2 regions of the Brevibacterium sp. MGP-B1 genome follow, and region 2 is predicted to be linked to the other one. Evidence: predicted binding sites of a transcription regulator. Region 2 holds the regulator's gene; the other holds the start of a gene.
What was found. Region 2 encodes HspR, which represses chaperone genes until heat shock. Its sites were predicted from a motif close to AAGTTGAGTCNNNNNGACTCAACTT; they were not measured.
Positions count from the first base shown of each region.

Region 1 (4,416 bases), 170 kb from region 2:
TGAAATGCTCACCGAAGAAAGTGAGCGATCCAGAGCAGGGTGTCCCATTTCTGTGCTGTGCCGCGCTGCGGTCAGCGAAACAGCCCAGTTTGAGTTGAATAGCCCATGTTCAAACAGGAGCTATCCGACTCAAACTGGGCTGAATCCGCGCAACACGCCCCGGCGGTGAGCCTTACCGCTTGGGGCGCAGCTCCAGGCCGGTGGCCTCGGGGTCTTCGGGCAGGTCGACGACCACAGTGTCCCCGTCGACGATGTCCCCGGCGAGCAGAGCGCGGGCCAGCTTGTCGCCGATCTCGCGCTGGACCAGCCTGCGCAACGGCCGGGCACCGAACGCCGGATCGTAGCCTTCGAGCGCCAACCAGTCCTCGGCTCCCTGAGTGACCTCGAGCGAGACTCGACGGTCGGAGAGCCGGCGCGACATGTGCGAGATCTGCAGATCGACGATCGACGCGAGCTCGGTCTGGCTGAGCGCGTCGAAGAGCACGATGTCATCGAGACGGTTGAGGAACTCGGGCTTGAACGTCGCATGCACGACATCGAGCACCTTGGACCGCTGCTCCTCGGTCGACAGGCTCTTGTCGACGAGGAACTGCGAACCGAGGTTCGAGGTCAGGATCAGGATGGTGTTCCTGAAGTCGACCGTGCGTCCCTGACCGTCGGTGAGCCGTCCGTCATCGAGGACCTGCAGCAGGATGTCGAACACGGACGGGTGTGCCTTCTCCACCTCGTCGAGCAGGACGACGGAATACGGGCGACGGCGGACCGCCTCGGTGAGTTGACCGCCCTCGTCGTATCCGACGTAGCCCGGAGGGGCACCGACGAGGCGGGACACGGTGTGCTTCTCACCGTATTCGCTCATATCGATCCTGATCAGGGCCTTCTCGTCGTCGAAGAGGAAGTCCGCGAGAGACTTCGCGAGCTCCGTCTTGCCGACGCCGGTGGGTCCGAGGAACAGGAACGAACCGGTCGGACGATCCGGGTCCGCGACACCGGCCCGCGAACGGCGGATGGCATCGGAGACCGCGGCGACGGCGTTCTTCTGACCGATGAGACGCTCACCGAGGATGCCCTCGGCTCCCAGCAGCTTCTCGACTTCGCCCTGGACAAGGCGTCCGGCAGGGATGCCCGTCCACGAGGAGACCACCTCGGCGATGTCGTTGCTCGAGACCTTGTCCGAGACCATCTGATCGGATTCCGCTCCCGCCTCGGCCTGGGCCTCTGCGGCTTCGGCCTCGGCGATCTCCTTCTGCACGGCAGGGATCTCGCCGTAGAGCAGACGGGATGCGGTCTCGAGGTCCGTGTCGCGCTGAGCCTTCTCGGCGGCCGAACGCAGCTCGTCGAGCTTCGTTTTCAGCTCACCGACCCGGTTGAGGCCGGCACGCTGGGACTCCCACGTCGCCTCGAGTCCGCGCAGCTCCTCCTCCTTGTCGGCGAGATCGGCACGCAGGGCGCTCAACCTCTCGATCGACGCGGAGTCGGTCTCCTTCGCCAGCGCCATGTCCTCCATCTTCAGGCGGTCCACGGCACGGCGGAGCTCATCGATCTCGACCGGAGCCGAATCGATCTCCATGCGCAGGCGGGAAGCCGCCTCGTCGACGAGGTCGATGGCTTTGTCCGGCAGCTGCCTGCCGGTGATGTACCGGTTCGACATCGTCGCGGCCGCGACCAGGGCGCCGTCGTTGATCGAGACCTTGTGGTGAGCTTCGTAGCGTTCCTTGAGCCCGCGCAGGATCGCGATCGTGTCCTCGACACTGGGCTCACCGACGAAGACCTGCTGGAACCGCCGTTCCAGGGCGGGATCCTTCTCGATGTTCTCGCGGTATTCGTCCAGCGTGGTGGCACCGATCATCCGCAGCTCACCGCGGGCGAGCATCGGCTTGAGCATATTGCCTGCGTCCATCGAGGAGTCTCCGCCGGCACCGGCACCGACGATCGTGTGGAGCTCGTCGATGAAGGTGATGATCCGGCCGTCGGCGTTCTTGATCTCCTCGAGCACGGCCTTGAACCGCTCCTCGAACTCACCGCGGTACTTCGCGCCGGCGACCATGGCGGACAGGTCGAGGCTGATGAGCGTCTTGTCGCGCAGCGATTCGGGCACGTCTCCGGCCACGATCCGCTGGGCCAGGCCCTCGACGACGGAGGTTTTGCCGACGCCGGGTTCACCGATGAGGACGGGGTTGTTCTTCGTCCTGCGCGAGAGCACCTGGACGACGCGGCGAACCTCTTTGTCGCGGCCGATCACCGGGTCGAGCTTGCCTTCCCGGGCAACGGCGGTGAGATCGATGCCGAACTTCTCCAGCGACTGCATCGTCTCCTCCGGGTTCTCCGAGGTGACCTTCTTTCCGGCACGCAGTTCGGGCAGGGCCGCAAGCAGTGCGTCCCTGTTGGCCCCATTCGCGCGCAGCGCCTCACCGGCACCGTCCTTGCCGGCCGCAGCGGCCAGCAGCAGGTGCTCGGTCGAGACGAACTGGTCGCCGAGCGCCGTCATCTCCTCCTGTGCGAGGTTCATCATCTCCAGACCGGCGCGGGAGAGTCCCGGCTGGCTGACGGTGGAACCGCTGACGGTGGGGAATCCGCTGATCACGGATTCGATGGACCGTAGCACGGTCTGCGGGTCGGCACCGACCTTCGTCAGCAGGGTCGCGGCGAGCGAATCCGGCTGGCCGAGCAGGGCCGCGACGAGGTGAGCCGGTTCGATCTGATTGTTCTTCCGGGCGACGACGTCGTTGACCGCGGTCTGCAGCGCCTCCCGGGATTTGGTTGTCATCTGTGCGTCCATGTACGCATCTCCTTTTCAAATTCTGTGCTGACTCCAGCTCTCGAAAAGAACAACACCGACAAAGTTGAGTCTATTCCGCTCAACTTTGAAAATCGAGAAGTATTTCGCCGAGGCGGCCCGCCCGGATGCGTGTCCCGACCCAGCCGGGGCCGGCCCGGAAACCCAGCCGGGACCGGCCCGGAAACCCAGCCGGGACCGGCCCGGAAACCCAGCCGGGACCGGCCCGGAAACCCAGTCGGGACCGGCCCGGAAACCCAGCCGGGGCCGGCCCGGAAACCCAGCCGGGGCCGGCCCGCCCCTACCTCGTGATGACCGACTGGAGGTCGAAGCGGTGGAGCACGCGGTCGGCGATCTCCGGATCGGTCCCGCGTTCGCGCCGGGCCTTGAGCACCTCGGCACGGGCGGACTGCATGGCCTTCTTCTGCACGGCCAGCATCTGCTCCCGGTGTTCCTTGAATGCCATCGCCTGTTCCGAGCTCGCCTGGTCATCGGTGGTTCCGCTGAGCTGATCGTGCAGGACTTTGAACCTCGCCCGCAGGGGTTCGATGACGTCGTCGGGCAGACTGTCATCGTTCTTGATCTCGCGCATCGCAGCCTTGTAGGCACGCAGAGCAATGTCCCTGGTCGCCTGATGTTCCTTCTCCGCTTCGTCGTCGATGCCGAGGAGAGCGACGACGGTCGGAAAGCTCAGGCCCGCCAGCACCAGAGTGACCAGCAGGACCACCGCGGCCGCGACGACGACATAGGACCGACCGGGGAACGGGGCACCGGAACTCGTCGTGGCCGGGATCGACAGAGCCAAGGCGACCGTGGCGAGGCCGCGCATCCCGCCCCAGGTCATCAGCGTGGCATCGCGGACGCTCAACGGTGCGGCATCCGGATCCTCCTCGCGTCGCTTGCGTTCGATGACAGTGCCGAGCAGCAGCCATACGAAGCGGACGGCCACGACGATGAGAGCGATGAGCGCGCCGACGAGCAGCGCTCGCCCGAGGTCGGCATGCTCGGATTCGACGATGAGACGCAGATCGAGGCCGATGAGTCCGAAGGCGATTCCGGTGATGAGCATCTCGAGGACCTGCCAGGTCGAATTCTGCGTCACCCGCTCCGCCGAGTTCCCCTCGACATCGCGGCGGCGAACTTCGAGGGCGGCGACGACGACGGCGATGACCCCGCTGGCGTGGAAGTGCTCGGCCACGAGGTAGACGCCGAAGGGCAGGACGAGCATGAGGGAGGAGCGAGCGATCGTGTGATCGATCTTCTCCATCACCCACCAGGCGGCGAAGGACAGCACCAGGCCGACGATGATCGCCACGACGGCGGAGACGACGAACGACACGGCCAGATCTGCGTAGTCCACCTCGGTGCCGGCCAATACCGCGGCCATCGCGGTCTGGAAGATGACCAGGGAGGCAGCATCGTTGAACAGGCCCTCGCTCTGCAGGGTCGACATGATGCGGCGGGGGATCGACACGGTGCTGGCCACGGCTTCGACAGCGACCGGGTCGGGTGGGGCGAGCATGGCGCCGAGCGCGATGGCCGCGGCGATGGTGATTCCGGGGATGAGGAAGACCGCGGACCCGGCGACGGCGGCCACGGTCACACCGACGAGAGCCACGGACATACCGAGGATAGTGCGC
Region 1 is NZ_CM173407.1:3,099,381-3,103,796, reverse strand. It holds gene clpB (ATP-dependent chaperone ClpB) at 173-2,779, opposite strand; gene AC3CD9_RS14140 (Na+/H+ antiporter) at 3,078-4,416, opposite strand, start outside.
Region 1: the regulator HspR is predicted to act here: its motif matches at 2,841-2,865, upstream of clpB (ATP-dependent chaperone ClpB).

Region 2 (4,416 bases):
AGGCTGACGACGAAGGCAAGGCCAACGTCAACGTCTACGGCACCAGCGCCTCCAACGCCTCGGCCTACGTCGGCGATTACGACGTCACCGTCACCTGCGGCGATGACGAGCTCACCGGTGACTTCTCGGTCGAGGAAGATCCGAACGCCGGTGGCGGCGACGGCAATGAAGACGGCAACGGCGGAAACGACGATGGCGACAACGGAGATGCCGGCAACGGCGGCGACCTGCCCCGCACCGGTACCGAGCTGACCGGCCTCGTCGGCGGCGCCGGCCTCCTCCTCATCGGTGGAGTCGCAGTCGCCATGACCATGCGTCGCAAGAAGGTCGCCCAGGATCCCGCTGAGATCTGATAGCCACTGACCTGAGAGCGTGCCGGCTCGACTGAGCCGGGCGTGAGTCGAAGAAGGGCGCGAACCCAGTTGGGTTCGCGCCCATCTTCGTATCTCAGCGGCCAAACATCAGCGGCCAACCATCTGCAGCCGGGCAGACTACAGCTCAATCCATGCGGTCGTACCTCGAGCGCAGAGCGAGGAAGACTCCGTAGAGGACCAGGCCGAGGCCGACTGCCAACAGCAGATACGGCCCGAACGGCTGATCTCGCATACCCTTGAGCGCACCGTCGATTCCGGTGAATTCCTCCGGATCACCGGCCGCCGCGGACACTACGATGAGGGTGCCCACCGACAGCAGCGTCGCGCCTTTTCCCAGATACCCGACGACACCGGTGAACCCGACGAGGAAGCGGGTGAACGCGCTACGCGGCCGACGAAGCTCATCTTTCCACTTCCGGCGCAGACCATTGATGCAGAACACGATGCCGATGATCGCAATCACGGCGCCGACAGCCATGAGGATATACAGTCCGCCCGGGGCCTTCGCCACGGTCGTCGAGGCCTGAGAGCTCGCCTTGCCCGAGTCCGGTCCTCCGCCGAAGACGAATTGGGAGAAAGTCGCGGCAACCACCACATAGGCAATGGCAGAACCGACCGTTGAGAAGAAGTCGATCCACTGCTTCCTCCCGTGCTTCTCCTGCGGGTCGCGAGTTCCGGCACCGCGCAGCGACGACGAGCCGAAGAACGCGTTGACCAAGCACCACAACGCCATCAGCGCACAGCCGAGGAAACAGATGACGATCAGCACCATGCCGAAGGGCTGTGAAGCGATCTGCCCGACCGCTCCCGCCTGGTCCGCTTCGCCGCCGCCCTGCCCCAGTCCGATGGTCACGGCCGTCGCACCGAGGATGGCGTGGACCAGTCCGTTCGCAATGAAGCCCGCACGGGCAACCCGCTCGAACCAGCGGCTGTCCGCGGCTTCCTGAGCCGCCGAATCAGCACTGTCGGCGACTTGTCGAACTATCTCTTTCTCGTTCACAGAGTCAGTGTCGCACAGCACCTGTACTTTTCTGCGCCGCAATGAACTGGATTCGTCGAGTAACGCGAAAAGGCGGAGTGCGCACCGAAAGTTCGGTTCGCACTCCGCCTCGGCGCCGTTCTCAGCGTCCCAGTCAGGCCTCGTCAGGCTCAGCCGCGTCGGTACCGGTTGTACAGCACCAGGGCTCCCGGTTCAGGGCGACCCTGTGGGCGTCGTCCCCTTGAGATCGAGACGACGTCTCCGCCCACGGTGCCGGCTGCAAAGACGCGCGCATCGCGTTCCTGTGCCGACCGGCGTGCCCGAACCTCGTCCTCAAGCTCCTCGTTGCGGCTCCTGAGCGCATCGACCTGATTCTGCAGGTCGATGATCTTCTTGATCCCGACGAGGTTGACTCCCTCGTCCTGCGACAGCTGCTGGATCAGTCGCAGCTTGGCGATGTCCTTCCCGGAATAACGCCTGCCCCGGCCCGCAGTGCGTTCCGGAGTGACGAGACCCAGTCGGTCATACTGCCGCAGCGTCTGCGGGTGCATGCCCGCCAGATCCGCGGCCACCGAGATGACATACACCGCCGCACTAGATGAAATGTGCATTGTGATTCACCACCTCAACTGGCCTTGGCTTTGTCCAGCAAGCCGGCGCGTGGATCCTCACCTTCGGTGGCGGCCTTGAACGACTCGACCGCTTGCTTGGCTTCTTTGGACAGGTTCTTCGGCGCCACGATCTCGACTGTCGCCAGCAGATCGCCGGTGCCCTTCTTCGTCTTCACACCTTTGCCCCGCACGCGCAGGGTCCGTCCCGACGGTGTCCCCGGTGCGACCTTGACCTTGACGGGCATTCCGCCCAGGGTCGGCACCTTGACCTCGGCGCCGAGGGCCGCCTCGTCGAAGCTGATCGGCAGATCCATCCGCAGATTGTCACCATCGCGGGTGAAGACCGGGTGCGGGCTCACGTGCACGGTGAGGATGACGTCACCGGGCTCGCCTCCGTTGGGGCTGGTCTTGCCCTTGCCGGCCAGGCGGATCTTCTGTCCGTCCTTGACCCCGATCGGGGTGCGCACGGTCAGCGGCTTCCCGCCGGGCATGTTCAGCTTCACCGAGGCCCCGTCGATGGCTTCGGTGAACGACAGCGTCGTGCTCGACTTGATGTCGCCGCCCTTGACCGGAGGCTGGTAGCCGCCATAGCCGCCGCCACCGCCGAAGCCTCCGCCGAATCCGCCGAGCAGATCCGCCAGGTCCGGGGGAACATCTCCCCCACCGCCGTAGGTCGTGCGGGTCCGGGTGCGTCCGCCGCCTCCGAAGAGGTCGGAGAACACGTCGTCGAATCCGCCGCCGGCAGCCCCGCCGGGTCCGCCGGAACCGGCGCTGAACCTGGCACCGCCGCCCATGGCGCGGACCTGATCGTACTGGGCCCGGGATTCCTTGTCGGAGAGCACCTGGTGGGCCTGGCCGATCTCCTTGAACTTCTCCTCGGCCTTCTCATCACCGGGGTTGGCGTCCGGGTGATACTTGCGCGCGAGCTTGCGATAAGCCTTTTTGATCTCGGCATCGGAAGCATCCTTGGAGACGCCGAGGGTTTTGTAGAAGTCCTTGTCGAACCAATCATTCTGAGGTCCGGTATTCACCTGGCACCTCCTTTCCTTCCAATCAATCCTGTCATCAGGGTATTCACTTGTCCTCTCACAATCCGCACCCCCGGGGCAATGCCCCGAAGATCCGGACCGCCGCCGAGGCGGTTCCCGGCCCCGTACGTCGGTGAACCGGCGTGCGGGGCGGGCGACCGCCTCGGCGATCATGATCGCTGCTCAGTCCTCCGGCTGCTGGACACCGACGCGGGCGGCGCGGATGATGCGCTCCCCGATCCGGTAGCCCGGCTGCATGACCAGGAAGAGCGTCGGATTCTCGACCTCATCCGAAGGCTGCTGCATGAGCGCTTCGTGGATGTTCGGATCGAACTCGTCGCCGACCTCTCCGTACTGTTCGACGCCGAGCTTGTTCAGCGATTCGACCAGCTTGTTCACGTGGGTCTCGAAAGGCCCGGTGACATCGCCGTTGTCGCGAGCGAGCTTGACCTCGTCGAGCACGGGGATCAGGGCCTCGACGACCTTGATCGTGCCGCCGAGCGCCGCACGCTCACGTTCACGGTCGGCGCGCATCCGGTAGGCCGCATATTCGGCGTTGATGCGCTTGAGGTCGGCCAGGTATCCCGCAGCCTCCGAACCCGGTTCGGGCTCGGCCTCCGGCTCGATGTCCTCGAGACCCGAGGCATCGGACGGGATGTCCACGCCGAGGTCGCTGGCATCGGCTGCGGCAGCCTGTTCGGCGTTCGGGTCCGCGGTCGGCTCCTCGCCGGCCCCGGCCGAGGCCGACTGGGCGTCGGCCTCGGGACGGACCTCACCGGTGTTCGGATCGACCCGGCGCTTGTCACTGAAGGTGAAGCCTGGCTCCTCGGACGACTTGTCGTTGCCCTCGGCAGTCATTACTTCTTCTCCTCATCCTCATCGTCGACAACTTCGGCGTCGACGACATCGTCGTCTGCGCTCGCATCGGCTGCGCCTTCACCGGCAGCTTCGGCGCCTTCGGCACCGCCCTGCTGGCTGTAGATGGCTTCGCCGATCTTCTGCTGGTTCTCCACGAGCTTGTCGTAGGCGCTCTTCACGGCGTCGTCGTCTTCACCCTTGAGGGCTTCCTTGACGGCGTCGACATCGCCCTGCATCTCGGTCTTGAGCTCTTCCGGCAGCTTGTCGGCATTGTCGGTCAGCAGCTTCTCGGTCTGGTAGGCGAGGTTCTCCGCATTGTTGCGGACGTCGGCAGCCTCACGGCGCTTCTTGTCCTCTTCTGCGTGCTCCTCGGCCTCGCGGACCATGCGGTCGATGTCTTCCTTCGGCAGTGCCGAACCGCCGGTGATCGTCATCGACTGCTCGGTGCCGGTGCCCTTGTCGGTGGCCGACACATGGACGATGCCGTTGGCGTCGATGTCGAAGGCGACCTCGATCTGCGGCACACCGCGCGGAGCCGGAGCGATACCGGTCAGCTCGAAGGTGCC
Region 2 is NZ_CM173407.1:2,925,873-2,930,288, forward strand. It holds gene AC3CD9_RS13405 (lipoprotein 17-related variable surface protein) at 1-353, shown strand, start outside; gene AC3CD9_RS13410 (DUF1206 domain-containing protein) at 499-1,374, opposite strand; gene AC3CD9_RS13415 (heat shock protein transcriptional repressor HspR) at 1,524-1,964, opposite strand; gene AC3CD9_RS13420 (DnaJ C-terminal domain-containing protein) at 1,979-2,995, opposite strand; gene AC3CD9_RS13425 (nucleotide exchange factor GrpE) at 3,176-3,850, opposite strand; gene dnaK (molecular chaperone DnaK) at 3,850-4,416, opposite strand, start outside.